Labrenzia sp. VG12: one gene and its partner. The main gene of each other region encodes a partner of the protein of the gene in region 2 in a complex. Links are inferred from orthologs where the notes say so. Each region holds a gene or a part of one and is shown on either strand. Other genes may lie near its edges.

Region 1 (15,128 bases), 3.7 Mb from region 2 along the record:
TTTGTCCACTCGATCGACCAGGTCGTGCGCATTCGCACCGGCGAAGCCGACGCCGAAGCTCTCTGATTTAGGTAAGGAAACGTATCATGAAAAAACTTGTCGCAATGGGCGCGACGTCGCTTGCCCTGCTGAGCCTTTCGGCTCTGCCGGTGCTGGCGCAGGATGCCGAGGCCGCTCCGGCCGTTTCTCCCGAAGTTGCTTACATCTTCAACACGCTGCTGTTCCTGATCGGCGGGTTCCTGGTGATGTGGATGGCGGCTGGTTTCGCCATGCTGGAAGCCGGACTTGTCCGTTCCAAGAACGTGTCGATGCAATGCCTGAAGAACATCTCGCTTTACTCGATCGCGGGTCTGATGTTCTGGATCACCGGTTACAACCTGATGTATTCCGGCGTTGACGGCGGCTTCATGGGGTCCTTTGGTCCTTATTCCTTCGACGCTGTCGGCGGCGATGCGCTCGACACCGGCTACTCCACGGCCTCCGACTGGTTCTTCCAGATGGTGTTCTGTGCGACCACCGCGTCCATCGTGTCGGGTACCCTGGCCGAGCGTATCAAGCTGTGGCCGTTCCTGATCTTCACCGTGGTTCTCACGGGTATTCTCTATCCGATCACCGGTTCCTGGGAATGGGGCGGCGGCTGGCTCAACGGCGAATTCGTCACCGGCATTGGCGGCGCTGAATTCTCCGACTTCGCGGGTTCCACGCTGGTGCACTCCGTCGGCGGCTGGGCAGCCCTGACCGGTGCGATCATCCTCGGTGCGCGTAAAGGCAAATACGGTGCAGACGGTTCCGTGCATCCGTTCCCGGGGTCTTCCATGCCGCTGGCAACGCTGGGTACCTTCATCCTGTGGCTCGGCTGGTTCGGCTTCAATGGTGCGTCCCAGCTTGCCATGGGCTCCATCGGTGACGTCTCCGACATCTCGCGCATCTTTGCCAACACAAACCTTGCCGCTGCTGCCGGTGTGGTGGTTGCCGTCCTGCTGACCCAGGTTCTCTACAAGAAGGTCGACGTGACCATGGCCCTGAACGGCGCGCTGGCCGGCCTGGTGGCCATCACGGCCGAGCCGCTGCAGCCGAGCGTCTGGGCTTCCGTCTTCATCGGCGGTGTCGGTGGCGCCATCGTGGTCTTCGCCGTGCCGATGCTCGACAAGTTCAAGATCGACGACGTTGTCGGTGCCATCCCGGTCCACCTGCTGGCAGGTATCTGGGGCACGCTGATCGTGCCGCTGACCAACTCCGATGCTTCCTACGTGTCGCAGCTGATCGGCATCATCTCCATCGGCCTGTTCACGACGGTCACCAGCGCAGTTGTCTGGTACGCCCTGAAAGCTTCCGTGGGCATCCGGGTCTCCGACGAGGAAGAGGCTCTCGGTCTCGACAAGGTCGAGGTCGGCGTCGAAGCCTACCCGGAATTCGGAACCGGTTCCCAGCGTCTCTGATCGGAGACGCGGACAAAAATCTCCCAGGCGGTCTATTGGCTCAGACCGCAAACTTGGAAAGCCCGGGGGCAACCCCGGGCTCTTTTTTGTGTCCGCCACAGAAGTTTGTCTCCTGTCGTGGGATTGCACAAAAAACAGACAATTGAACAAGGTCTAACCGTTCGACTGGGTCGAAATGCAGTCCCTCTTGGCGAATTCGCCCAACAAAACGGCGATTTTCTGCGCTTTTCTTGATCAGTTGCCCAATTGGCATGCTGTTTGAATGCATTGGCTCCCGAAACGCATAAACAAAGGGCAGTTTGCCCAACTGGGGGTCAGATATGAATGAAACAGGAGTGGGCGGGGACGTCTTTTTTGTCCTCGTCGGGGCCATTCTCGTGTTCGCCATGCATGGCGGCTTTGCTTTTCTTGAAGTCGGTACCGTTCGTCAAAAGAACCAGGTCAACGCGCTGGTGAAGATCCTGGTGGATTTCGCCCTGTCGACCGTTGCCTATTTCTTCGTTGGCTACGCGGTCGCCTATGGAACCACCTTCCTGGTGAATGCCGCAACCCTGTCCGGTGGCGGTCAAGGTTTTGAGCTTCAGGGACTGACGCTGGTCAAGTTCTTCTTCCTGACCACCTTTGCTGCAGCCATTCCGGCCATCATCTCCGGTGGAATTGCCGAGCGGATGAAATTCTGGCCGCAATGCCTGGCCACGGTCGCGCTGGTCGGGATTGTTTACCCACTGTTTGAAGGTCTGATCTGGAACGGCAATTTCGGCTTCCAGGGCTGGCTTGAAAGCACTTTCGGCGCAGGTTTCCATGATTTTGCCGGCTCTGTCGTGGTGCACGCGGTTGGCGGCTGGATCGCACTCGCAGCCGTGCTGCTTCTGGGGGCACGTCGTGGCCGCTATGATCGAAATGGCCGTCCGATCGGCATTCCGCCTTCGTCTCTGCCCTGGCTGGCGCTCGGTTCCTGGATGCTGTGTGTCGGCTGGTTCGGCTTCAACGTCATGACAGCAGCCTCGCTGGAAAGCGTCTCCGGCCTCGTGGCCATCAACTCGCTCATGGCCATGGTTGGCGGCATTCTGGTGGCGCTTGTCGTCGGCAGGAACGACCCCGGCTTTGTTCACAACGGTGCCCTGGCCGGTCTGGTGGCCGTCTGTGCAGGCTCCGATGTCATGCACCCGGTCGGCAGTCTGCTGGTCGGTGGTGTTGCCGGAGCGATCTTCGTGATCGGCTTCGAGATCTGCCAGAACAAGTTGAAGATCGACGATGTTCTCGGTGTCTGGCCGTTGCACGGCATCTGCGGCGCCTGGGGAGCGATTGCCGCCGGTTTCTTCGGTCTGGAAGCCCTCGGTGGCATGGGGGGCGTTTCACCGGTCTCGCAGATCATCGGTACGGTGATCGGCGTCGGCTATGCACTGGGAGCCGGCTTTGTTGTCTATGGTGTTCTGAAGGCCGTCATGGGCCTGCGCCTGTCCGCGGAAGAAGAGCGCCAGGGCGCGGATCTTTCGATCCACAAGATCAGCGCCAATCCGGAACACGATCTGGGGCGCTAAGCACTTTGGAAAGCTGAACGGGCGGCTCCAGGGCCGCCCGTTTTGTGCGGTCAGGCGGCCGTGAGGTCGCGGAGCAATTCAGAAAGATTGCCGTGGCTGCCGACAACCCGATGGGCGCCTGCGGCATGGAGCTGTTCCGCATGGCCGTCGTGGCTGTGGCCGCCACCGACGAAACCCCAGACGGTCATTCCCGCTGCCAGACCGGCTTTCACGCCATTGGCGCTGTCCTCGATGACGAGGGTCGCTGCCGGGTCCACCCTGAGTTTGTTTGCGGCGAAGAGGAACAGGTCCGGGGCCGGTTTGCCGTTCGTGACCTGTTCACCGGAATAGATATGCGGGTCGAAAAACCCAAACAGGCCCGTATGCTTGAGCTTGTGGATCAGGCGGTGCAACCGGGAGGAAGAGGCAACGGCGCGCGGACCGTCATGCGCTTCCAGCAGCTGCTTGATGCCGCTGATTTCCGACAGTTCCCGGTCGATGCGTTCCAGCGTCGCTGCATCGAGATCCGGCCCGAAACTCTCCGGTAGAGGCCCTTTTCCGAGAACCCGGTAATCCGCATCGAGGGCTGCCCAGAAATCATCGCTGCCAAGGCCCTGGAAACGGTCCATGTATTCGTCCAGCTCGTAGGTGAGTCCGATCCGTGCCAGATGTTCGCGTTCCACATCGACATAGATCTTTTCCGAATCGACCAGAACGCCGTCGCAATCAAACAGGATCGCTTCAAATGCCATGCTTGTCTGTCTTTCCAAGGGGTTGAGGCCGCCCGTTTCCGGGGTAGGCGCAGTTTAGTGTGAGCCGTCAAACAGACCTTTAACGACTTGTCTTTGAAACAAGATGACAAGAAGTGCGGGGGGCAGCATGGCGATGACGGCGAGCATCAGGCCGCGCAGGCTGGAATTGCCGAAAAACTGCATGCCGCGAACGAGCGTGTAGGTGCTTTCTTCCGTCGTCACGATGACCGGCCACAGATACTGGTTCCAGCCATTGACGAACAGGACGAGGAACAGGGCCGCCGCAGTCGGGCCGGAGAGTGGCAGCAGGATGTCCTTCAGGAATTTGAACGGGCCGGCACCGTCCAGTCTTGCCGATTCCAGCAGCGTGTCCGGCACTGTCAGGAGAAACTGGCGAAAGAACAGCGTGCCGAGCCCCGAGGCCACCAGCGGCATGATCAGACCTGACCGGCTGTTGACCAGCCCAAGCTGTGCCACGACCTCATATGTCGGCAGAAAACGGGATTCCAGCGGCAGCATCAGTGTCAACAGCAGAACCGCGAAGATCGCGCTGGCAAAGCGCACACGAAAATAGATCAGCGCATAGGCGGCCAGCAGCGAAAGCAGCACCTTCAGTGCTGCAAAACCGGTGCCGAGGAGAAACGAGTTCCAGAGCATTGCCAGCACGGTCACGTCACCGGAAAACCCGGCACTGCTGGTGAGAAACCCCGAATAGTTCTCCAGTGCGCCGGTGCCCGGATCCAGCCGGGGAAAGGGTCGCGCACCGGGAAGATGGGTGGTTGCCGCCACCAGCATCCAGACGGGCACCACCATGAACAGCGCGCCGCAGATCAGGATCAGGTGATCCGCCAGCTGGGCCTGCCATCGCTGCCAGGAGGGCATCAGTTAGCTGCCTGGTGGTTTGCTGTTTGACGGTTCGGCATGGGTTTCCTAGAGCACGACAATTCCGGAATGCTTGGCCTTGTGTTCGGGTTCCACATGAATGGTGATGCGCGCGCCGGGCACATCTTCGGCAATGGCTTCCTCGATCCGGTCACAGATGTCGTGGGCCTCTTCGACCGGCATGGTGCCCGGAACCACGAGGTGAAAATCGACGAAGGTCGACCGGCCGGCGATGCGGGTGCGAAGATCATGGGCTTCGAGTGCACCCTCGCCGTGTTCGGATATCAGGACGCGGATCTTTTCAAGGACCTCGCCGGAGGCGGCTTCATCCATCAGGCCGCCGACAGATTCCTTGACCAGCCCCCAGCCGGACCAGAGAACGGTCAGGCCGACGAGCACCGCCAGCGCCGGATCAAGCACCTTCCAGCCGGTCAGCATCACCAGCACCACACCAAGCAGGACGCCAACGGAGCTGACGACATCCGTCAAGAGGTGCTTGCCATCGGCGACGAGAGCCGGCGACCTGGCCTTCCGGCCGCTGATCATCAGATAGCGGGCCCAGCCGGCGTTGATCAGGGCAGCGACCACGTTCATGGCGATGCCTTCGGACGAATAGACCGGGCTTTCGCCTTGCGTGAAGCCGATCCAAGCCTCCCGGAAGATCGAGAGAGCCGCGAGCACGATCATCACGCCAACGAGAACGGCGGCGAAATACTCGACCTTGTCATGTCCATAGGGGTGATTGCTGTCCGCAGGCTTGGCAGCAAACCAGACAGCCGCAAGCGCGGCGGTCGAGGAGGCAATGTTGACCGTGGTTTCCAGTGCGTCCGAATAAAGCGCCACGGATCCCGTCAGCAGATAGGCACCCGTTTTCAGGGCCAGTACCACAAGGCCGACGATAATGCTGAAAAAGGCAATTTGCAGCTTGCGGCGCAGGTCCATGCCAGTCCCCCGAGGATCTGCTTTCCGGCCGAACCGGCGAAAAGCGGCGAACGCGATCGGCCCAAGGCAATCCGGCCGCCCTGTCCTTTTATGGGCGGCTCGCCGCCTTTTGGCCGAGCCGCGCAAGGGGTAGCAGTTTTTGCGGGGACCGCAAGCCGTTACGGGGCCTTGGCCTCAGAAATATCGGGAGGAATTGTGTTTCGGTCACACCTTGCGCGGTCTGGGCTTTTCCGGCCAGAGGGAACCAATCTGGCCGGTAGGGCATCAGAAGCCGCTCTGCCAATCCATCACGGCCGCACCGACAATCATGCCCGGCCCGTCCGGGTCTTCGATCTGGACCAGGATCGCACAGCGGGCGTCGCCTTTCAGCATCAGCTTCGATTTCGGCATGCGGAAGGTTTCCGCGCCGCCGGACCACATGCCCATGGGCTGCATTTGCTGGACCACGTTGACATAGCGGATCTTGCGACCGGCATTCTCGCCGCGGCCGATGTCGACCAGCGCCTCTTCCTTGATGCGCAGGAAATAGACGGTTGCCATCTTGGCACCTTGGGGCAGGTCGCCGTCCACTGTTGCCTGAACCACCATGTCGGAGATCTTCAGACTGACCTTGGCCGTGAACGGATCGGTGCGGGCAAGCGCCGCACGCACATCGGTTTCCCGGCTGCCGACGACATGTTCCTCACCGTTGATGACCATTTGCGGCGTGTAGACGGAGCGGTCACCGCGGCGGTTGGCATAGGCACGCTGGCGTTGCGAGAAAACCGGGCTGGCAAGCGTGTCCTTCCATCCGAGATAGTCCCAGTAATCGACGGGCATGAGCACGGTCAGAACGTCTTTTTCCTGCTCGACCAGCCGCTCGGCAAGCTGGTCGGCAGGTGGACAGGACGAACAGCCCTGGCTGGTAAACAGCTCGACGACCTTTTCAGGCTGCGCGCCCGCAGCACCCGACGTGGTAGCGGCAGCGACTATTCCGGCGATGACGACAAGTCCGGTTCGGAAAGCGCGCGACGCTTTCCGGGACAATATTCCCACCATTTGGCTCAATCCCTCGTTTGATTGCCCTTAAAATATGCAATGGGGCAGTCAATCGCGAGTCACGAGCCGGTGACTTTTTCGATTTATCGGCAATTTCGCGGAATTGTGAGAATTGCAGGCAATTGAGTGAGCCGGCGGTGGTCTTCAGCCGCCAGCCATCACTTTCCTGAGTTCCGGCAGGAAGGTTTCCTGATAGGTGGACGGGCTGAGCGGTCCGATGAACTTGTAGCGGATCATGCCTTTCTCATCGACAATGAAGGTTTCCGGAACGCCGTAAACACCCCATTCGATCGCTGTCCGGCCGATCGTGTCCGCGCCGATACGGTCATAGGGATTGCCCAGGCTGCCGAGAAACCGGTGCGCGTTTTCCGGCTTGTCCTTGTAGTTGATGCCGACCAGTTCGATGCCGTCGACCTTGGCCAGTTCCTCCAGCAACGGGTGTTCCTGGCGGCAGGGCACGCACCAGGAGGCAAAAACATTCACGACCGATATCTTCCCGACAAGGTCCGAGCTGGCAAAGCCGGGCATTTGCCTGCCGTTCTCGACAAGACCATCCACCGGAGGCAAAACAAACTCCGGGGCCGGCTTGTTGATCAGCGCAGACGGAATTTTCTGCGGGTCTCCTCCCAGGGTCAGCTGGAACAGGAAAAGGGCGGCCAGTGCTGCGAACACGATAAGCGGCAGCAGGACCAGAACGGGGAAACCGCGTTTCGGCGGTGTTTCTGCGGCGTCCGTGGAGGGCCCGGCATCAGCATCGGGGGAGGTCATGTTGCCAGATCACCCTTTTCTTCTTCCCGCGGACGGCTGACGCCCTGCTCGGCAAGTTCCTTCAAGGCCTTTTCCTGCAGGGCCTTGTCGATGCGCACCCACGCGATCAGACCAAGTACCGTCAGGGCGCACAGTCCATAGGACGCGATGATGAAACCGGCGTGCGGTCCAAGATCCATGGGGTTACTCCGCAGGCTGGGCGGCAGCGGTTGCCGTGCCGGGTTGAGCGGCGCTTGCCGCGTGCTGGCGCAGCCGGCGCACCCGCCGCCTCAGGATTTCATTGCGCATGGCCATCAGGTGCAGCACGAAAAACAGCAACGTGAAGGCAATGGCCATGATCAGAAGCGGCCAGAGAATGTCCGGGTGAATGGTCGGGCCGTCCATGCGGACGACGCTGGCAGGCTGGTGCAGCGTGTTCCACCAGTCGACCGAAAACTTGATGATCGGAAGGTTCAGCGCACCGACAAGGGTCAAGACGGCTGCCGCCTTTCCTGCCTTGATCTGGTCGTCCATGGTGCGCCACAGCGTCATCAGGCCCAGATACATGATCAGCAGCACCAGCACGGAGGTCAGGCGCGCATCCCAGACCCAGTAGGTGCCCCACATGGGTTTGCCCCAGAGCGAGCCGGTCACCAGCGCCATGAAGGTAAAGGCAGCGCCGATCGGTGCAGCGCATTTTGCCGAGACGTCGGCGAGCGGATGTTTCCAGACCAGAGTGCCGAGAGATGCGATCGCCATGACCGAGTAGCACATCATGGCCAGCCAGGCCGACGGTACGTGGATATACATGATCCGGACGGTGTCGCCTTGCTGATAGTCTTCCGGCGCCACGAAAAAGCCGAGGTAAAGACCGGCCGCGAACGAGAGGACGCACAAGCCGATCAGCCAGGGCAGAACCACCTGCACCAGCCTCAAGAAGCGCGTCGGATTTGCATAATCCCAGATTGCCATGGAACCGTTCTAATCTAGAGCTGCGTCCGCTTCAATGGACCAGAGTGACACAGCAGCGCATTGCTTTTGGTCAATTGGCCTTGAAGCGCTTTGCGCTTGAAATGGCAGAGGAAACTGATAAACGGAGATTCCGGCTCCAATCTCAAGGATTTAACCATGCCGGACCTTTCCACGCTTATCTTGTTCGCCCTTGCCTCGTTTGTGCTTACGGCCACGCCGGGCCCGGACATGCTGCTCATCGCTTCCAGAAGCATCACCCAGGGGCGATCCGCGGGTTTTCAGACCTATCTTGGAATTGTGTTGGGAACGTATTGTCATGCCCTTGCAGCTGCGCTCGGGCTGTCACAGCTCCTTGCAACTGTTCCGGCGGCATATGAGGCGGTTCGATGGGCGGGATGTTTCTACTTGCTCTATCTGGCCCTCAAGTCCCTGCGTGCCGCGCCACTCATAGGCACCCGGGAGACATGCCCGACCCGGCTTTCGGGCCGACGGATCGTTTTCGACGGCCTTGCCACAAACCTGCTCAATCCCAAGATGGCTTTGTTCGTGATTGCGCTGTTTCCACAGTTTGTGACGCCGGCCTCGGGGGGCATCACGTTCCAGATGCTGGTGCTGGCCTCCGTGTTGAACGGGATCGGGCTTCTGGTCAATGGAGCGGTTGTCCTTCTCGGGGGACATTTTCGCGTCCATCTCGGGCGGGTCTCACGGCTGCGCAAGCTGCCGAACTACCTTCTGGCAGGCGTGTTTGCCTTGCTGGCGATCCGCATTGCGACCGGCGACAGGCAGTAGCTGGAAAGGGAACGGGCGGCTTTCAGCAGGTCTCTCAATCGGCGGAAAAACGCAGCGCTGTCGCAGACGCCAACGGGCCAATCACGGCGGCGACGAGGCTGAGGGCGCACAGGATCAGGAACGGTGTCAGGAAGGGAACCGGGTCATGCAGCGCGGCGTCAGTCGCGCTGACGCCGAAAATCAGGACCGGAATGGCCAGCGGCACGACCAGCACCGCCAGAAGCAGGCCACCGCGCCGCAGGGACACGGTCAGGGAGGCGCCGATTGCCCCGATCAGGGTGAGGGCAGGCGTTCCGACCAGCAGCGTCAGCGTGACGGCGCCCATGGCCACCGGGTCGAGATTGAGGAAAATGCCCAGAAGCGGGGCCGCGATGACCAAAGGCAGGCCGGTCGCCACCCAGTGGGCGAGGCACTTGACCAGAACCAGCAGTTCCAGCGGCCGTCCGGCCATCAGCATCAGGTCGAGCGTGCCGTCTTCCCTGTCCGCCTGGAACAGGCGATCCAGCCCCAGCAGCGTCGCCAGCAATGCGCCGATCCACAGGATGGCGGGGCCGATGCGCGCCAGAAGATTGAGATCCGGGCCGACGCCAAACGGGATAACGGTCACAACGGCCAGGAAAAACAGGACGCCGACCAGTGCGCTGCCGCCGATGCGAACGGAAAGGCGCAGGTCGCGCTGAAACAGGGCGAAGCTCCAGGACGTCATGCCAGGATCTCCCCGGCAGAATCGAGTGCGGGTTCAGCCGCCTGGAGATGCAGTTCCCGGGTTCGGGAAAGCGCCAGTTCCGTGTGGGTTGCCGTTACAATCATGCCGCCATCGTCCAGATGCTGGTTCATGAGTTTCAAAAGGCCCGCTTCGGACGCCTTGTCGAGCGCGGAGGTCGGTTCGTCCATCAGCCAGACCGGCCGTGCCGTGACCAGCAGCCGCGCAAGGGCCAATCGCCTCGTCTGGCCGGCCGAGAGATAGCCCGCAGGCAGGCGGGCAGTGTGACCGATGGTCAGCAGTTTCAGGGCCTGTTCCGGCGGAATCGAGGTGCCTTGAAACCCGACCGCCTGAACCGGGCTGGTGAAACTCTTCCAGAAATCGAGGTTCTCCAGGACGCTGAGGGCGGCCTTGACCGCATTCTGATGGCCGAAATAATGCGCGTGCTCTTCCGCCGGCCGATCATCCTCACCGCCTTCGATCCGCAAGGTACCACCGGCGAGGGGCACCAGGCCGGCAAGGGTGCGCAGCAGAGACGATTTGCCGATGCCGTTGGCGCCGGTGACCACCAGCGCCGTGCCGCTTTCCAGCGTGAATGAGAGATCCTGGAACACGCGGCGGCCGCCACGGTCGATGGTCAGGTTTTCGGCGATGAGTTTCAGCGGACTGCTCCGGGAGACAAGGGACTGTTCTTGTTAGGGTCAGGTCCCTTGATGACGCAAGAAAAAATCCCCGCCTTAATCTTGGTCAAGACTCAAGGCGGGGATCGTGTTTTCAGAGCGGGGTCAGCCCCAGTTCGGCTTCGCCGGTCCGGATCAGTCGAAGACGGAGGCGATCTGGTCGACGCTGACGCCTTCCTTGATTTCACGCAGGCGGGCGTAGAGCAGGGAAACCAGGATACTTAGGAAACCGGCGCCCAGGGTCGAGATGACAACCATCAGCAGCACCGCGAAGATCATTCCGACAGTACCGGCCAGGGCGATCAGTCCGACCACGAACATGGCGATGATCTGAAGGATCATGACGATCAGGAACGCGAGAATGATCGCACCCACGATCGGCCAGCGATATTCCTTGGTCAGCCTTGCACTGCGGCCCATGCCGCCGAAACCGACACGCTCAATGACGATGGCCGGTGCAAGCACGGAGAATACCGCATAGACCCAAAGGCCCGGCACGATCAGCAGCATGAAGCCGATCACAAGCAGGACCGTGACGACAAGTGTCAATATGGCGAGCGGGAAGGCCGCGCTGAGTGCGGGACCGATGTAACGCCCGATCTGGATCGGACGGGACAGTTTTGCGTCATAGGCAAGCTGGACAAGCAGGGCCGTGGTGATGGCGTAAACCACCATGTTGATGACAAATGTCACAGCCGTCCCGATACCCGCGCCGGGATTGCTGAAATCGGGCTCCTGGACACCCAGCGCCACGTCGAATCCGGTCAGCAGTCCGGAGATTAGAAATCCGATCAAGGTCGGGACAAAGGCGATCAGAACGATCTGCAGGATGTGTCCGAAGAGGATCGAAAAGCTTTCGCCGATGATCGAACCAACTCCGAGCGGGGCCTTTGGCTGGGCCGTGGTCGCATCCGTCATTCGATTACTCCGTTTGGTATAGAAAATTTGAAAAGAGGTTTTTGAAGTTCAGTTTAGAGGTCGCCGGAACGGCGCTTTCTTGTTTTTTGCGGCTACACCATAAGTCTAATAGGTGTGTGGCTCAAGCAGTGCATTGTTGTTTCTTGCAGGTTCCTGCAATGTGCTGAAGTGACTTTCAGTCGGTTATAAATATGTAACGTCGCGCATTGTTCAGTCGAACACTTCGGCGACGCGATCAACGCCGATACCCTCTTTGATTTCGCGCAGGCGGATGTAGAGGATCGACACGATGATGCCGACAAGGCTCGTGCCGATGGCATCCGCGACCGCGAACAGGACGACAGCTGCCGACAGGCCCGCAATGCTCTCAACGAGACCGGTCAAGGCGGCTGTGGCCAGAACGACCAGGGCGGAGCAGATCCAGACCGGTGCAATCACAGCGACGATTGGCCAGCGATAGCCTTTGGTGAGAGCGACGCTGCGGCTGAGGCCCTGAAAGCCCGCCCCTTCCACAACAACGGCGGCAGGCATGACGCTCCAGGCGGCGTAGGCCCAGATGACGGCAATCAGGAAAAGCCCGATGAACACAAAGCCAATGATGCCAAACAAGACGGAACCGGGGATGAACAGCGCCAACAGGCCGCCAAGCATCACCATCAACGTCTGGGCGAGGATCAAGAGGCTGATCGGGAAAACACTTTTCAACGCCGGCACGAGGTCCCGGCTGATGCGGACCGGCCTGTTGAACTTCACATCATGAACAGGCCGAACCAGCAATGCGGTGACCACCGCATAAACCAGGATATCGACAAGGGCCGAGAGAAGTATTGGCCCGCTTGCAGTGCCAGAGGCCACGTCTTCAAACCCGATCGTGTATCTGATGCCAACCAGGGAGCCGGACAGAAGCACGCCCAGCAGGCTTGGCCAGAAGCTGAGGACAAGCACGATCGGCAACTTCCGGAACAGCATGGCAAAACAGTCGGCAATCAGCCTGCCGATGCCAAGAGGGACCTTGGGGCCGGGCTTCTGACCGTCCTGAGTGTCATCGAGCCGGTTGAGATAATACTGCCTGATGGATGAGTTATCCGGCATGACGGGTCAGGCCTCTTGTTCCTGATGAGCGCTTGGGGGGGCGAGAGGTCAGTCAAAAACTGACGCGATCTCGTCAACGCCAACGCCTTCCTTGATTTCACGCAGGCGGGCATACAGCAGCGAAACAAAGACGCTGAGGAGACTGGTTCCAACTGCGGCGATGGTCGAGAACAGGATAACCGACACAATCAGGTTGCCCTGATATCCCAGCGTCTCGACGATGAAAAAGGCCAGGACGAAGATCAGGGCCATGCAGATGAAGATGGGAACAAGCGCGCCCAGTATCGGCCAGCGGTATTCTTTGGTGAGTTCCGCGCTGCGGCCAAGGCCGCCATAGCCCAGTCGTTCGATCACGACTGCCGGTTCCATGACAGAGAACACGGCATAGACCCACAATCCGGGGATCAGAAGGGCAATGGCAGCCAGCCCCACCATGACGCTGACCGCAAACCCGAGGATGACGATGGGGACGATGGCTCCCAGTGCCGGTCCGATATAGCGGGCAATTCTTATCGGCCGCCCAAGTTTTGCGTCATAGGCCAGCTGAACGAGAAAGGCGGTGGTGATGGAATAGACCACCATGTCCACGAGCGATGTCAGCAGTTCCAGACCGGGCGAGCCGGAGCCGTCGGCTGCCACTTCCTCAAGCCCTATTACGACTTCAAATCCGACCAGATATCCGGACAGCAGGACGCCAAGCAGGTTTGGAACGAAGGCGATCAGGACAATCGGGACAAAGTAGCGGAACAGGATCGAGAAGCTTTCCGCGATCAGCGGTCCGATGCCCAGTGGCTGCCTTGGTTGGTCTAGTGCGCTGTCCGACATTCGCATCACTCCGTTTGGTTGCCAATCGCTGCTTTACGTCTTTCCCGGGCCTGCCATGGGGCTTGTTTTCGCGCCCGTCATTTCGACATTCAGTCAAAAACGGCAGCGACCTGATCCAGGCCGATACCTTCCTTGATTTCTCTCAGGCGGGCATAGATGAGTGTCACCATGATCGCCAGGAGGCTGGTCCCCGACGTCGACAGGAGCGCGAACAGAAGCGCTCCGATCAGTGGGCTGGTCATCATGGTCAGGAGTGCGATGAGGGCTCCGACGACCAGATAGAGGATCAGGATGAAGATGCTGGTCAACACTATCGTGCCGACGATCGGCCAGCGGTAGTTCCGCGTCAGTTCCATGCTCCGGAAGAAGGCCCGCAAGCCGGCCCTCTCGAAAAGGATGACAGGCGCACAAACCGACAGGGTGGCGCAGATCCAGAAAATGAAGCCCAGATGAAACGGCAGGCCGACAACCAGCAGATAGGGGGTGGCTGCGGACAGCAACATCAAAAGAAACTGCGAGGCGAACAGGATCAGGAAGACTGAAACGCTCAGGACCAGAATCGGAAAAAGGGCCCGAAACGCGGGACGGATGTATTGCCTCACCCTGATCCTATGGCCAAGCTGTTCGTTGTAGGTGAGCTGGACCAGAATTGCCGTGGTCAGGGCATAGACGCATTACAGAAGAAACCCCATGAACAGTGACGTGAAGATCGTGCCTGGACCAAGGGGTTCCGGGTTTTGCTTGGCAAGACCAAGTGCCAGCGCGGGCAGCACCTGGCCCAGGATCATCGGCACCAGACCGATCAGACAAATCATGACGAAGTGGCGAAAGAAGATCGCGAATGTGTCCGTGATCAAGCCTCCGACACCGAGCGACTGTCGTGGCCGGTTGTCCGTTACGGGGGGAGAGGTCTTGATCTCGGCAGTGGAGTTTTCGTCGTTCAAGGGTGGTTTCCGAAATGAGTTGAAATGTGTGCATTTAGAAAGGGAGGCAGGGGCGAAAGGAATATAACACTTTCAGCGCCTCTGGCTCAGACGTTCACGTCTTTGTCCTCGTTGGCATAGTGCTTGTTCTCGCGCCGGTCGCCGAAAAGCTGGCGCTGTTCCAGGTGTTCGCGCTGGGCGTTGTAGAAGGCCTGCAGGAAACGAAGCCGATCTGCAGGCTGAACAGGATCCGCGTAGCCGATCTTCTTGCGGATCTTTTCGACAATTGCCTCGATGGTCGCCTGCCTCTGCTTCGCAGATGCCGACCCGGCCGGCGTGTTCTGGCCGCGCAGCAGGGTTTCGAGCGTCTGCAGTTCATAGGCGCCGTAGTGGTCGAGCTGGTGCGCCAGGAAGGTGATCTTCTTGCGCCCTTCAATCGGCAGCGGTGCCTCGCTTGCCAGATCCTTGAGCAGCACGGGCACCGGAAGATGGATCACATGGGTGCCAGCCATCATGTCGCCAAGGCGGCGCCGGTACCGGTTGAAGAGCGGGATCATCAGCGCCATCATTACCCAGGCGAAAGACGCTAGCGATTCCAGTGGCGTGGCCGCGTTCAGGGTCAGCAGCAAGGTTCCGGGCAGAAAGATTTCGGCTTCTTTCATCAGATTGCGCAGCACCAGTGCATGGGCTGTCAGCGGACCGCCATCATGGGAGACGACCTTGATCTTCATCAGGCGCTTGCCAAGCGTCTGGCCGTTCCAGGCCAGTTCCGCGCAGATGTAGTAGGGCACCCGGATCAGGAAAAACAGCAGGGCGCCAACCGCCATCAGGGTCTGCGGGCTGGTGAGATTGACGACCAGCAGAAGCACCACAAGGCAGACAGCTGCGATGGTGGTGATGATGATA
Region 2 (14,914 bases):
CGACCTTACCGTCATCCTTCAGCTCCATGATCACGTCCTGGGCGGTGGAGGCCGGGATCGCGAAGGCGATGCCGACATTGCCGCCGGACGGCGAGAAGATGGCGGCGTTCACGCCGATCACTTCACCGTTCATGTTGAAGGCCGGACCGCCGGAATTGCCGCGGTTGACCGGGGCATCGATCTGGATGAAGTCGTCATAGGGACCGGCGCCGATGTCGCGGCCTCGGGCCGAAACGATGCCTGCGGTCACAGAACCGCCGAGGCCGAACGGATTGCCGATGGCGACGGTCCATTCGCCGACTTCCGGAGCATCATCAGCAAAGTCCACATAGGTGAAGGTCTTGTCGCTGTCGATCTTCAGCAGCGCAAGGTCCGTACGCTTGTCCGCACCGATCAGCCTTGCGTCATATTCGTCACCATTCTGGTCGATGACCGTGAATTCGGTTCCCTTGTCGATGACATGGTGGTTGGTGACCACATATCCGTCCCCGGTGATGAAGAACCCGGAGCCCTGGGACAGGCCGTACTGACGCGGCTGGCGGCGCTGCTGGTCGCCATTTTCGCCCTGTCCGCCAAAGTCGCGGAAGAAGCGTTCGAACGGGTGGCCATTCGGCAGGCCCTTGAAGAAGTCTTCAAACCCGTCCTTGCCGCCGAAATTCATCATGCGCGGCTCGGCAGCCTGTTTCACCTGCACGCTGACCACGGCCGGGCTGACGGTGCGCACGACATCGGAGAAATCCGCGGGAGCTGCCGCTTCGACACGGACCGGCTCGGCAAACGCCATCTGGCTGGGGACCATGGTCTGGGCGGTCAACAGACCGGCTGCGCCAAGTGCGACCACTCCTGCCAGCAATTTGGCGCGGCGAGACCGCAAAGGAGAGACAGAGCGTCGGTTTTCCATATTATCTTCCTCTATCGACTTTCGAACTGAAGGCCATTTTCTTGAAACGCACAGGGGGACTCGCGTTCCAGGTTCGAGGAAGAAAGTAGGTGACCCAGCCTTACAGGCGCCTGTCGGTCAGATTAAGGATTTGTAAGATTGACCTTTCCCCCAGTCAGGCGGCGGGAAAGCGCTTTGGCGTATCGCCAGACCGCCATTTCGGCCATTTGGGCATGACCGATTGAAACAGATCCGAGGCCTCGAACGCCTCCAGCCAGGCGCGCGTTGCGGTCCAGTTTTCCTGGTCAAACCAGCTGCGATCCGCGTTTGCGAACTGGCGCACGAAGGGCAGGATCGCAAAGTCGGCCAGGGAGGCCCTCGCCCCAAACAGCCAGGGCTGTCCCTGGAGGCGCGCTTCAAGCAAGCGGACAAACTCCGATGCCAGGGCCCGCTCCTGAGCGCGGTCTGCATCGGTATAGCGCGTGTCATACTTGTAGCGGTCGAGATGACGCTTGAAAGGACCGTCGCATTCGCCGACGAGATCAAGCGCCGCTTCCGGGCTTTCAAGTTCAGGCTGCAGCCAGCCGTCGGGATCCGATTTCCTGAGCGCCCAGATCATGATGTCGAGACTTTCATCGAGCACGGTATCGCCTGTTTTCAGGCAGGGCACCGTCGCCGAGGGGGACGTTTCCAGAAATTCCGGAGCCTTGTCCCGCAATACGATCTCGCGCAGTTCCACGGCTTCACCGGCCACGGCAATGGCCAGTCGGGCCCGAATGGCATAGGGACAACGGCGGAAGGAATACAGGATTGGCAGCTCGCTCATGCCCGTCACATGACGCAAGGACGCAAACACGTCAACACGGGGCCTATGCCGTGGTGTCAACAATCCGATAACCATCTTTCACCGGTTGTAAAGAAAATTTGGCGAAACTCCGGGCAATAAGGTAGCCCAATGACCGACTCTCTTCTTCAGCTTGCCAAGAAAAGTTCGACGGAAAAAAAGCACGAGCTCGCGGAGCACGTCACCGGTCTGCTGACTGCCCGCGCAGACGATGCCGGGTCCGAAGAAGCTCATCTTCTCAACAACATGCTCGAAGGCGTCTACGATTCCCTGGCCCACGAGGCCAAGGTGAAGATGTCGTCTGAGCTGGCCGAAGTCGATGCCACTTCCGCAAAGTTGGCAGCCGCCATGGCGAGCGACGAATTGCCGATCGCGCAAGCCATCCTCGAACGTTCGAAGTCTCTGACGGAGGCTGATCTCAAGAAAATCGCCGAAACAAAGGATCAGGGTTACCTGCTCGCGCTGGCGAAACGCGATCACGTCAGCAAGGACCTCAGCAGCATCCTGATCAAGCGTGGCGGAACGGAAGTCAAGCATGCGGTAGCCGCGAACCTGGGCGCCGAGATCACGATGCCGGTGTTCGAATCCCTGGTCAAGGACATGCCCAAGCAGCTGGGCGACCGTATCCGGCACCTGCGCAAATCGAATGAAGAACTGATCGAAGACCTGTTCAAGGATGACGGCGAGATTGCAGCTGGAACAGAGCTGGAAAAACGTCCCTCCAAGATCAGCCCCAAGGCCTGGGTCATGGGCATCCGCATGGGCAAGGCAACCCTGAACAAGGCCGTCTACCAGCTGGCACTGGAACACAATCTCCTCGATGTTGTTGCGTTGCTGTCCTTCTTCTCCGGCCTGGAGATGAAATACGTTCACAATCTGATGGTTCGGTACGATTCAACCGGCATCGCGACGGTATGCCGGGCATCGGGCATCGGTGCGATGGAGTTCCAGGCGATCTGCAAGGAACGCTGCAAGCATCTGAAGTTTCCCGAAAGCACCGGCAGCAAGTGGCTGACAAACTATCACATGCTGGACGACACCGACGCCCGCCGTCTCCTTGCGCTGATGAAGATGAAACTCAAGGCGGCCAAACAGGAAGAGGCGGCCTGAGTTTCGGACCTTCCGGGCCTTGTCCACACTCCCTGCCAGAACCGGTGCCATCGACACTCAAGAACGACCGCTTTCGGCCAGCCAGAACCGCATTCCGGTAGAGTAAAACCGCAACCACTACCAGTAATTATCCAGCCAACTTTCCACACCTGTAATTTATATCAATACTCTACAAGATTAATCCAATTTTTCAATCGCGCTTTAGACACTTGTAAACTGTCTCTGAGGTAGGTCTATGCATACAAAAACGGACGGCCTCAAATGATCAATGACCTTCTAAGTCTTGCACAGGACAGCACCCCGGAAAAACGTCATCAACTGGTGGAGCATGTGACAGAACTTTTTGTCACCGGCGCCGACAGTTACCAGACGGAAGAGATCACGCTCTTCAACACGGTGCTGGAAGGCATGCTCCCGACAATGGAGCCGGAGCAGAAAAAAACGATCTCGGAGCAGCTCGCTCCGATCGACAGCACGTCCAACAAGGTCGCTTATGAACTGGCCCGGGAAGAGATCGATATCGCCCGGCCGATGCTGACATCGTCCAATGCTCTCAAGACCGAGGACATCCTGCGACTTGCCAAGACAATGGGCCAGGGACACCTGCTCGCCATTTCCAAACGCAAGCATCTGGAATCCAATGTCACCGACGTGTTGCTGGAGCGCGGAGAAAGCCCGGTCAAGCAATCGGTCGCAGCCAATGACGGCGCCCAGATCTCGGATTGGGGGTCACGATTGCTGATCAAACTGGCCGAGCGCGACGAGAAGATCCGCGACGCCATGATGGAACGGGCCGACGTCACCGAATCCGACTATGACAGGCTGATCGAGCAGATGCCGTCCCAGCAGCAGGCCAAGATCCGCCAGATGCGCAAGGACAATGAGGACCTGATCAACGACCTGTTCCACAAGGCCAGCAAGGTTGTTGCCAGTTCCAAGCTGGAGCGCAAGGCCACCCGGATCAACGCCAAGGCGACGTTGAAGGAAATCCGGGCCGGTCAGCGTACGCTCGGCAAGGCGATTACCCAGCTGGCCCTTTCCAACAACCTGTTTGACATCTGTTTCCTCCTATCAGAGATGGCCGGCCTTGAACAGAAATACGTGACCAATGTCATGGTCCGATACGATTCCACCGGTGTTGCCGTCCTGTGCCGTGCCATGGGCGTTGAAAACAGCGACTATCATGCCCTTTGCAAGGCGCGCGCCATGCACAACAAGCAGCCGCAATCAACCGCCGAGAACTGGGCCAACGATTACCAGTCCCTGTCGGACCGGGACGCACGTCGCCTGCTCTCCTTCATGAAGATCCGTCTGCAGACCCTGGAAACCCAGGCGGCCTGAGACCGCCTGCTTTCAGTCTTCAGGTGGCCGGGCCTACTTCCCGCGTCACAACGGCGGCACCGGTCTCAAGCGTCCTGTGCACCGGACATTTGTCAGCGATTTCCAGCATCCGGGTTCTTGTGGCCTCGTCAAGATCCCCCTCCAGCGTGATCAGCCGCTCGAACCGGTCTATCCGTCCACCCTTTTCCTTCAATTCGTCCGTGCAATCGGCGGCATGAACCTTGCCATGCAGGACCTGCGTGCCGATCCGGTCGACCTGAAGCCCTTTCCGGTCCGCATACATGCGCAAGGTCATGACCGTACAGGCCCCAAGCGCTGCCGACAGGAAACCGTAGGGCGACAAGCCACTATCGAGGCCGCCATAATCCACTGGTTCATCCGCAAGCAACCGGTGCCCACCGCAGGCGACCATCGCCTGGAATTTCCCCTGCCCCGTCTCGACAACATCGACGCCTGCCTTTTCCGCTTTGTCTCCTCCTGACGCTTCTTCATCCAGGTATCCGCTTGCCCAGCCGGCGATCACGCGGGCTGCATAGGCGGCATCCACACCTCGCGACAGAAGGTGATCGGCCTTGTCCAGGGACACGAAACTTTTCGGATGTTTGGCCGCGACGAAGATATTGGTCGCGTTGTCGATCCCGACCGTATCATCCAGCGGCGCATGCATGACCAGAAGAGCCTTGCCAAGACGGGCAACCTTGTCACGAACCGACTGCTGTTCCAGATCGTCCAGGAATTCCTTGCGAATGGTGAAGGAGCGACCGGCCAGGTCGACTTCGCCAGCCCCGTCGCGACGGATCGCGTCCTCGGCTCCCTTGAAGTTATGGATCACATGATCGGCGTCGGACGGTGCGCCAATCGTGACAACGGCGCGCGCTTCCGGGATCTCGCTTGCTACAGACAGGACTGCGGCACCGCCGAGGGAATGTCCGATCAGCAGCTGTGGCGCCTGGAAGTTCTGCCGCAGGAAGTCCGCGGCCCGCTTCAGGTCTTCCACATTGGAGGAAAAGCCGGTGGACGAAAAATCACCACCACTGCCGCCGAGGCCGGTGAAATCGAACCTCAAGACCGCTATGCCTTCTGCGGCCAGCGCACCGGCGATGTGCCTTGCCGCCGGGATGTCCTTGGAACAGGTGAAACAGTGCGCAAAGAGTGCGAAGGCCCGGACCTTGCCGGCCGGAAGATCCAGCCGGGCTGCGAGCCTGGCGCCGTGAGCGCCATCGAATTCCAGTTTCTGCGGGCGATTTGCCATCTTCAATCCCTCCAGCTTCTGCTTGGCCAGAGGTAAGCATGAGGGCAAGTCATGCAAGTCACGCCTTGGTGTGAACACTGTGACCACAGCTCGTGGACGAAGCCAGAGCAAGGTGCTGGCGTCAGTCGTCCTTGTCCAGAAGGGCCTGCAAGCGGTGTTCTTCTTCCTCGGAAAGTTTTGCCACCGGTTCCGACTGCGCCCCTGCCAGGCGGGCCGAGCGTCCGCGCAGCGCCATGAAAATGGCTATCAATCCCGCAATCAGTGCCAGTGGCCCTGCGGCCCAAAGCACCAGCGTATGCCAGGCAAATCTCGGTTTGAGCAGCACGAATTCGCCGTACCGCGACACGAGGTAGTCGATCACCTGGCCATCGCTGTCACCAGCCACGAGCCGTTCACGCACAAGGACCCGCAGATCCTTGGCCAGAGGCGCATCGCTGTCGTCGATCGACTGGTTCTGGCAGACCATGCAGCGCAACTCGGCCGACAATGCCCTGGCACGTGCTTCAAGTGCCGGATCATCCAGAATTTCGTCCGGGGCCACCGCCAGTGCGGGTGACGCAACCAGGCCAAACGCAAGGATCAGACAGGAAAGGAAAGAACGGAACATGGTCTACTCCGCGGCTGCCGGCGATGCCTGCCGCTTGCGCGCCGGTTTCGGCGCCCCGATCCTCAAACGCCGGTCGGCCATGGAGAAAACCGCGCCAAGCGACATGATCACGCAGCCGATCCAGATGAGGGTGATCAGGGGCTTGTAGTAGACCCGCACGTCTACAGCGCCGTCTCCCCGGCTCTCGCCCAGAGACAGGTAGAGCTGAGAGAACCCGACCGTGTGAATGCCGGCTTCCGTGGTCGGCATCTGCCGCGCCGTGTAGACGCGCTTGGACGGATCGAGTTCCGCGACCACCGTTCCGCCCTGCCGGATGGTGAAATGGCCGACCTCTTCGGTGTAGTTCGGCCCTCGCCTCGGCGCTGCACCGTCGAAGGTGAACTGGTAGCCCGCCACCTTAACCGTTTCGCCCGGGCGCATCGTCAGCACCTGCTCTTCCTGGAAGGCCGAAGCGGTGACAATGCCGAGCACGGTGACTCCAACACCGAAATGGGCGACAGCCGTGCCCCAGGCGGAGCCTGGCAGACCGACCAGCCGGGCGACCCCGCGCTTCGGACCGATCTCGAAGAACTTGACGCGAGTGATGATCTCCGAAACGGCACCCGCCATGACCCAGACACCCAGACCGACACCCAGCGGCGCGAGCACCATGTCGAGCCCCCAGGCCCAGAAGGCAACCAGCGTCATCACGAGCGCAAGACCTAAGGCCGCGTAGAGCCGTTGGCAGGCAGCTGCCAGATCACCGCGTTTCCAGGACAGCACCGGCCCGAAGGGGATGGCCAGCAGAAGCGGCACCATCAGCGGACCGAAAGTCAGATTGAAGAACGGCGCACCGACCGAGATTTTTTCTCCGGTGATGGCATCGAGCACAAGCGGATAGAGCGTGCCGACAAAAACCGCTGCGCAGGCCGCCGTCAGAAACAGGTTGTTCAGGACCAGGCCGCCTTCACGGCTGATCGGCGCAAACAGCCCCCCCTGCTTGAGAAGCGGTGCCCGCCAGGCGTAAAGCGACAGGGACCCGCCGATGAAGAGGCAGAGCAACGCCAGGATGAACACACCGCGCGCCGGATCGGTGGCAAAGGCATGCACGGAAGTCAGGACACCGGAGCGCACGAGGAACGTGCCGAGCAGCGACAGCGAGAAGGTGAAAATCGCCAGAAGCACGGTCCAGACCTTGAGTGCTTCGCGTTTTTCCATGACGATCGCCGAATGGAGAAGTGCGGTGCCGGAAAGCCAGGGCATGAAGCTGGCGTTTTCAACCGGATCCCAGAACCACCAGCCACCCCAGCCGAGTTCGTAATAGGCCCAGTAGGAGCCCATGGCGATGCCGAGGGTCAGGAAACACCAGGCGAGCAACGTCCACGGCCGGACCCACCGCGCCCAGGCGGCATCAATGCGCCCCAGAATAAGCGCCGCCACCGCAAAGGAGAATGTGATCGAAAAGCCGACATAGCCGACATAGAGCAACGGCGGATGGATCGCGAGGCCGATGTCCTGCAGGATCGGATTGAGGTCCGCCCCCTCAAGCGGCGGATTGGCAATCCGGTTGAACGGGTTCGAAGTGGCCAGCAGGAACAGGAGGAAGCCGGCCGTGACCCAGGCCTGCACAGACAAGGTCACCGCCCTGAGATCTGCAGGCAAGTTGCGACCGAAGGCGCCGACCAGTGCCGCGAAGAAGACCAGGATGAGCACCCAGAGCAGCATCGAGCCTTCGTGGTTTCCCCAAACGCCGGTAAACTTGTAGATGAGCGGCTTTGCCGAATGCGAGTTCTCAACCACATTCTGGACCGAAAAGTCGGAATTGAGATAAGCGGCCGTCAGCGCGACGAAGGACAGAAGCACAAGGAAGAACATTGTCACGGAGACAGGTGGCGCGATCGCCATCAGCCGGTCGTCCTTCGACAACGCGCCCCAAAGGGGCAGAACGGACTGGACCAGCGCCAGGGCAAATGCCAGCACCAGAGCGTAGTGACCGAACTCGACAATCATGCGCGTCCCTCAATTCCCCTGCAAGCAGTCTAAAGCCTTAATTAGCGGTCTCTTCGCCGCCCTGCCAGTGCCCTTGATCCTTGAGCGCTTCGGCAACTTCCTTGGGCATGTAGTTTTCGTCGTGCTTGGCAAGGACGCTGTCGGCGACAAACACCCCATCAGGCCCGATGATGCCCTCGGTTACAACGCCCTGCCCCTCGCGGAACAGGTCCGGAAGGATGCCCTTGTAGGTGACGGCCACTGCGTTGGCGGTGTCCGTGACCCGAAACCGAACTTCCGCATTGTCCGAACGCACGACCGACCCTTCCTCGACCAGCCCGCCAAGCCGGATCCGCTGGCCATCAGGGATCGCCTGTTGCGTGATATCGGTGGGGCTCTGGAAAAACACGATCTGATCATTGAGGGCAAACAGGATCAGGCCCAGCGCAACCGCCAGAACCGCACCGGCAGACCCGATAAGTGTCAAACGTCTTTGCTTGCGTGTCATTTTTCAAACCGTCCGAAATTCAATCCTGACGCCCCGGTACTTGCACCCGTCCGGCTCGTCTTCAAGAGCCAGATAACCCGAGCTGACCAGCCGCGTCCTTGATCACCGACAATTGCTCCGGGCTTTCTTTGTAGGCTGCTAGAGCCTTCGCAAGGGCCGCTTCGGCTTCCGGCTTGTTGCCCAACACCATATAGGCGTTGATCAGGCGGTTCCATTCCTCCACTGAGCCGCCGTCACTGTCGAGACGCGACGCAAGACCATCGACCATGTTCATGATCATGGCCTGGCGGTCTTCCGCTGTCATGTCGCCGGCCGCGGCGATGTCTTCCCGCGAAGAGCCAGGTCGGCTCTCCCCTTCCGGTCCCTGCCAGGTGAGTGCAGCCAGTTCCTGGCGCGCTGCCGGCACCCAGATTTCCGTTTCATCCGCGCCCTCGAGCAAGGCCTGCCAGGCCGCCACAGCGTCTTCCTTGCGGCCTTCCTGGCCAAGCGCAATGGCAAGGAAGAAGCGGGGTTTCACAGCGGTTGGCTCGAGCTCCACAGCCTGTTCAAACGCCCGGCGCGCGTCCGCAGTCACCAGACCGCGGTTCGCAATCGTGATCGCCTCGCCCATGTCGGTCAGCCAGTCCTGCCGGGGTCCCAGCAGACGCAATGCGTTGGCATAGGCATTTGCCGACGCTTCCGGTTGTCCGCGCCTGAGGTAAACGGGCGCAATGACAGCCCATCCCTGGCCGTCTTCCGGATCGTTCGCAAGATGTCTTTCAACGCGCGCCACCAGCACGTCGACTGACTGGCCTTCCGCAGGAGCGGACAAACGCGCCTGCAGCGGCTGGTCGGGCTCGCCGGGAGAACCGAGAAACAGATACAGGCCACAGGCGGCAACCGGGAGAACAAGGAGCGCCACGCCCTGTGCCGCTCTCAGGCGTGCACCTTGATGAGATTGCCGGGGTTCGTCTGCCGCGCGCTGGTTTGCAGCCAAAAGCCGACGGGCTGTTTCGGTTCGCGCAGCTTCCGCAGTCTCGGCATCAATGAAGCCGCGCTCAAGTTCCGTTTCGATGGCGTTCAGCTGGTCGCGATAGACCGCCTCGTCCGCCTTTGCTGCCTCGGCAGTGTGCTGGCGGCCGCTCCGCGCCAGCGGCACCAGAACCGAGAGGGCGGCCAGAGCCGTCAGACATGCTATCAGAATCCAAAATACCATGAGCGCACTATAGAACGCTCAATGACGGCAAAAGCAAGAAGGCTATGATGTGACCGGCGGTCGCGGCTGCGTTTGTCCGCCCTAACGGCGCCCGAGGGCGTTCGCCACCAGTTTGCGTTCCGGATTGGAAACTGTTTCCGCGGCCCCCTTGTTGGCCTTGGACACTGCCGACTGCCGGCTTCTGCGAAGCTGGGCCGCATATTCATCGCCGAAATAGATTTCAGACAACAGAATCGCGACGTCCGCGGCGGCCATCTGGGCCTCCATCTGCGGTCCGCGGGCCTTGCCGATATCCGTGATCAGCGAACGTGTCAGGATTTCGAGTGTCTGTTCAACGGCCTGACGCGTCCGCTTGCCGATCTCGTTCACCGCGAAGGTCTCGGAAGCATTGCGCACCATTGTGACCACCCGCAGGGCTCTGACCGCGTCGTCAATTGCGACCTGATCTTTCTGAAGCGTACCGTTCTTGTCGAACTTCGGCACTTGCAGGGCCCGGCGAACGCTGCCATGCGCACTGTTGAGCTCACGCGTGACAACATTAGAAATGCTGCGCTTGGTCTCCGCAAGCTGCTTGTGCCACTTGCCGGTGACCGACAGATCCATGTCGCGTTCCACGCCCCTGACAAGCAGGTGGTATTCCGACAGGGCCTGGGAAAAGGCAACCGGATCCGGATTGTGATTGCGATGTTCCAGCGCAAGGATCTGCAACCGCTCCGCTTCACTCATTACCACATCGACGAACGGCGCGAATTGCGAGTTCGCGATGGCTTTCGGGTCGCTGTCGCCGTTGAGACGACCGGCAAAGGCACACAGGGCCGACGGCGCGTCGGCACGTTCCACAAGAGCAGCGGCGACGACAGGGACATGGTCTGGAAAGCGTGTCGAACACTTGTCGACCAGACGCAGGACATCCGTGTCCCGTTTCAGCCTGTGTTCGTTGATCCGCTCCGGAATGGTCTGCAGAAACGGCACCAGCCAGCGTTCCGCCGCGAAGATCTTCTGAATGTCCTTCAGCTCCGCCATGCCGCGGGCTCCACCCAGCTCGGCGGCAATCCGGCGATGTTCCTTTTCCGAGACTTCGGCCCGATGCAGCTTTTCGCCAATGGCTTCCACTGCGCGCGTCCGCAGGGCCTGAACCAGCGCGTCGATGCGCTCACCGCTGACAGAGGCGTTGCCGGCCTGCTCGAGAACGATGCGCACATCGGCAGCCATGACGTCCCTGCCGAGCCATTTCCAGACACGGTCGAGCATACCGCGGTAAATGCGCCCTTCCTGGCGGTGAGGCAGCATTTCGTTGATGAGGAAATCGTCGAGCGGCGCAAAGAACATGCGCTGGATCTGGCCGCGCCGCTGGTCCCCACCCGGCAAATCGGGTGTGACCGGCTGCGGCTTGCGCAACAGGGTGACGGCCGCCGACAGGATCAGCTGAATATGCGGGTCGGCGTCCTTTTGAACCTTTGCCCGCTCAAGGTTACGAACCAGGGCCTCAACCGCTTTTGGGCTCAGGCTGCTCAGGTAGTTCTTCAGTTTTGTTTCAAGCTGGTCCGAATAGGTCATTCACAGCGTCAACATCGCGATCGATAACCCGGCAATATTAACGCTGTAACACTTAAACAAGTGTTGAGAAAAAATGCAGAGATTTGAATGACCTTTGAATGATCAGGCGTCTGCTCAGCCAATCACTTGCCAGTTGCCACGTTCTGTTTCGCAAGCGGCGCCCCGCGCCTTGAGGACCCGGCCGTTCAGCACCATTTCATGGGTAAATTCTCGGCAGCTGGTGTCATTGACAAAATAGACCGGCCCCGGCCTGACCTGCCCGCTGCGCCCGGTGCGCTCGTTCTGCCAGGCGACGGACACACCGACACCCCGTGCACGCAGCGCCCGGTCCTGTGCCGCTTCGGCAGCCTTGCGGTCCGAAGGGTCCAGCGCGTCGCCGAACTCGTTGTTCACAAGCACCGATATCGCTGTGTTCGCTTCGGTTCCGGACACATTTGCATTGGGGTCGCCAAAAAAGGATCCCCAGCCGCCCGCATCCCTCGAACCGGATGTCATCGAACAACCGGCAAGGATCGTGGCAAGAGCAACACATGTGGCACCGCGCAATGGCATGCTGAACAGCTCCCAATGGGTGTTTGGACCGGCGATGCCGGTGGGTGAATCAGTGATATTTTCAATTTGTGGCCGAACTTGGCCACAACCTAGCCTTTATTCCTGTGATCTGCGTCACATTCTATCACAGTCCGGTCAACAGACGCTCCCGTGATCCATTTCCCATCCCCTATTCCCTGCGCAAGGCCGGAAGCACCAGGCGGGCCTTCAATCCACCCAGGTCCGATCCGTCAAGCGTGAAACTGCCGCCATAGAGCGCCGCCAGATCGGCCACGATCGACAGGCCCAGCCCGGTACCAGGGACGGTTTCATCAAGGCGGCGGCCGCGTTTCACGGCTTCGGCACGCTGGTCGGGGGTCAGTCCCGGTCCGTCGTCTTCAACAATGATCTCGAACATGTCCCGGTTGGTGGCGGGATCGTCCAGTGCAGCGACCCGAACACGGACCCGGGAGGCAGCCCATTTGCAGGCATTGTCGATGAGATTGCCGCTCATCTCTTCAAGATCCTGGGCTTCGCCTCGAAACCGGATGGAGGTTGCCTGGTGAAACTCCGGCTCGATGCCCTTGTCGCGATAGATCTTGCCCATGGCGCGAATCAGCCGGGCGAGAACCGGCTCGGTGTCGCAGGACACCCCGATGACCCGGCGCTGTGCAGCCATGCGTGCGCGTTCCAGGTGATGCTGGATCTGGGTCGACATGATCGTTGCCTGTTCGGAGACCTTTTCCGCCAGGGGGCCTCCGGAGGCGCGTGCCTCGTTCGAAATCACGGAGAGCGGCGTCTTCAGACCGTGGGCCAGATTGCCGACATGGGTCCTGGCACGTTCGACAATTTCCCTGTTGGAGACAATCAGGGCGTTCAACTCCACAGCCAAGGGTGCGATTTCCCGCGGCAGCGCCTCGTCAATCTTGTCAGCGTCGCCCTGGCGCACGGCCGCAAGCGACGCCTTCAGGCGAAACAGTGGCCGCAGCCCGACCTTGACCTGAAAGAAGATTGCCAGGATCAGGCCGAGACCGACAAGGCACAAGGTCAGGGTAACGAGGCGGGCGAATTCGGAAATGTCTGCCCAGAACCCGGCCGTCGCTGCACCAACCGCAATGACATAGGGCGTTTCCTCGATCGAAATCTTTTGTTGCAGGACACGGATTTCATCTCCGGTCGGCCCGGCAATAAAGCCTGCGCTTTCCTCCGCTTCGCCCATGGCCGGTGTGTTCAACGGATCGCCGACAAGTGAATCGGAGGCATAAAGAATGGCCTGGCTGTCGCCTTCCCGAACCGTCCAGTACCAGCCTGACAGTGGCAAGGAGAAGCGCGGATCACCACGATAGGTAGGTTCCGTGACGGTCGTCTTGGCGACACCCTTTACAAACGTCGTGTCGGTTTCGAGCATCTCCGCAATGAGGGCCTTGATATGCACGTCGAGCTGGGCATCGAACGCCCGCTCGCTCGAGCGCTGATAAAGGCTCACCAGGAACACACCGGCCAGGGCCAGGGCGATGATGGACCAGACCGCGGCCACGACGACCAGACGGGTGGCAAGTGACCGCTGCGGCCGGGCTGCCGTCCGGTTCGCGTCTTCTCCTGTAGGGTCAGTCGTCACTCGCCGCTCCGAGGCGATAGCCGAGGCCGCGAATGGTTTCGATCATGTCGGAGCCGATCTTCTTGCGCAGCCGCCCGACAAACACCTCCACCGTGTTGGAATCACGGTCGAAATCCTGGTCGTACAGATGCTCGGTCAGCTCGGTTCTGGAGATCACCTTGCCCTGGTGGTGCAAGAGGTAGGACAGCAGCCGATACTCATGCGAGGTCAGCTTCACGGAACTGCCGTCAACGGTGACCTTGCCGGCCCGCAAGTCAAGGCGAACCGGCCCGCAAGTGAGTTCGTTGGACGCATGGCCAGCAGCACGCCGGACAAGGGCGCGCACCCGCGCCAGGATCTCTTCCATGTGAAACGGCTTGGCGACATAATCGTCAGCACCGGCATCGATGCCGGCGACCTTGTCCGACCAGCGGTCACGCGCCGTCAGAATGAGAACCGGCATCGTGCGTCCGTCCCGGCGCCAGTTCTCCAGAACCGACAGACCGTCCAGCGTCGGCAGGCCGAGATCGAGGACGACCGCGTCATAGGGTTCGGTATCCCCCAGGAAATGGCCGTCTTCGCCGTCCGTCGCACTGTCGACCACGTAGCCCGCCTCTTCGAGCGCGGTGACAAGCTGGCGGTTCAGGTCGGTATCGTCTTCAACAACAAGGATGCGCATAAGGTCAAACTTTTCAATGAACTGGGCTGAAACCGGAGATCTTCCGACGGATGAGCGGGTACCTGACGTCCTTACAGGTTATCTGCTGGCATTGACTGTGACAGTTGTCACCTTGCTACCATTCTTGACCGAAACCACGTAGACGTAACCGCCTCCCTGCTGGCACAGTTGAGCCTTGAGGACCTCCCCCTTGACGCGGCCGCGCACGGCGCCAAATGTCGCCGCCTTGCCGCTTGCCACAACCTGCTGGGCTTCTCCCTGCGACAGGCATGCAGCCTGGGCGGGCGTGATCAGGGCAAAGATCAATACGAAAAAGGCGACAATCTGTTTCACGATGGTGATTCCGGTTCTGCTCACGAAGTCTTGTGCAAGGTGTATTCAATTCCACCTGAACGCAAGCTGAACCAGCCCTTCGATCTGTCGAAGAAGGTCCCCCATACGGGTCGAAGAATACGGTTTCGGGACAGAACAGGTTTCCCCTGAGCCCAATGACATCTGAACGCTCGCCCGTGTCTTCTACCCCAGCATGATGTCATCGGTCCTGAGATCATCGTAGCGGCCCTTGAAGTGCTCGAACACTTGCAACGTCCGGCGGGCGATCCCCGTCCAGCCGAAGACACGCCGGGCGAAGCGGGCTCCTTCAACGGAAAGCTTCTCACGCAGCCATGAGTATTGCATCGGCATGTTCAGCATGGCAGCGAACTCGTCCGGGCGCTTCGGATCGGCAACCAGGGCATGGCGGCCAAACTCGATCTGCTCGAACAGGCCCCCGTGGATGGTCACGACCGTGGGCGTGCCGCAGGCCATGGCCTCCACGGCCGTCATGCCGAAGGGTTCATAGCGCG

Evidence for each region.
Region 1: the proteins of ccmE (region 2) and ccmB are in contact, whole or in part, in a solved structure (PDB 8CE8), measured with the Escherichia coli proteins. The link is inferred for Labrenzia sp. VG12 from one-to-one orthologs.

What each region holds. Positions count from the first base shown.
Region 1 is NZ_CP022529.1:3,945,713-3,960,840, reverse strand. What follows is about bases 7,952-10,948. They hold ccmB (heme exporter protein CcmB), read right to left. Parts: upstream 9,788-10,948; coding sequence 9,116-9,787; downstream 7,952-9,115. Other genes in these bases: CHH27_RS18275 (hypothetical protein), read right to left, coding at 10,600-10,948; ccmA (heme ABC exporter ATP-binding protein CcmA), read right to left, coding at 9,784-10,437; CHH27_RS18290 (LysE family translocator), read left to right, coding at 8,449-9,081; CHH27_RS18295 (heme ABC transporter permease), read right to left, coding at 7,952-8,292. In the rest of the region: CHH27_RS18340 (P-II family nitrogen regulator), read left to right, coding at 1-66; CHH27_RS18335 (ammonium transporter), read left to right, coding at 87-1,439; CHH27_RS18330 (ammonium transporter), read left to right, coding at 1,760-2,980; CHH27_RS18325 (HAD family phosphatase), read right to left, coding at 3,031-3,711; CHH27_RS18320 (carbohydrate ABC transporter permease), read right to left, coding at 3,766-4,593; CHH27_RS18315 (cation diffusion facilitator family transporter), read right to left, coding at 4,642-5,481; CHH27_RS18310 (thioredoxin family protein), read right to left, coding at 5,800-6,570; CHH27_RS18305 (DsbE family thiol:disulfide interchange protein), read right to left, coding at 6,718-7,341; heme exporter protein CcmD, read right to left, coding at 7,338-7,520; more of CHH27_RS18295, read right to left, coding at 7,525-7,951; more of CHH27_RS18275, read right to left, coding at 10,949-11,382; CHH27_RS18270 (hypothetical protein), read right to left, coding at 11,593-12,474; CHH27_RS18265 (hypothetical protein), read right to left, coding at 12,523-13,299; CHH27_RS18260 (hypothetical protein), read right to left, coding at 13,389-13,802; CHH27_RS18255 (hypothetical protein), read right to left, coding at 13,974-14,243; CHH27_RS18250 (RDD family protein), read right to left, coding at 14,330-15,128. UniProt on the Escherichia coli protein: Required for the export of heme to the periplasm for the biogenesis of c-type cytochromes.
Region 2 is NZ_CP022529.1:201,410-216,323, reverse strand. The notes cover bases 6,786-9,568. They hold ccmE (cytochrome c maturation protein CcmE), read right to left. Parts: upstream 8,511-9,568; coding sequence 8,061-8,510; downstream 6,786-8,060. Other genes in these bases: ccmI (c-type cytochrome biogenesis protein CcmI), read right to left, coding at 8,572-9,568; CHH27_RS00930 (heme lyase CcmF/NrfE family subunit), read right to left, coding at 6,786-8,023. Outside these bases: CHH27_RS00960 (Do family serine endopeptidase), read right to left, coding at 1-901; CHH27_RS00955 (glutathione S-transferase), read right to left, coding at 1,056-1,706; CHH27_RS00950 (DUF2336 domain-containing protein), read left to right, coding at 1,836-2,834; CHH27_RS00945 (DUF2336 domain-containing protein), read left to right, coding at 3,096-4,175; CHH27_RS00940 (bifunctional alpha/beta hydrolase/OsmC family protein), read right to left, coding at 4,195-5,427; CHH27_RS00935 (cytochrome c-type biogenesis protein), read right to left, coding at 5,549-6,034; more of CHH27_RS00930, read right to left, coding at 6,038-6,785; more of ccmI, read right to left, coding at 9,569-9,705; CHH27_RS00915 (hypothetical protein), read right to left, coding at 9,787-11,262; CHH27_RS00910 (RT0821/Lpp0805 family surface protein), read right to left, coding at 11,377-11,814; CHH27_RS00905 (ATP-binding protein), read right to left, coding at 11,984-13,411; CHH27_RS00900 (response regulator transcription factor), read right to left, coding at 13,401-14,069; CHH27_RS00895 (PepSY domain-containing protein), read right to left, coding at 14,148-14,426; CHH27_RS00890 (glycosyltransferase), read right to left, coding at 14,586-14,914. UniProt on the Escherichia coli protein: Heme chaperone required for the biogenesis of c-type cytochromes. Transiently binds heme delivered by CcmC and transfers the heme to apo-cytochromes in a process facilitated by CcmF and CcmH.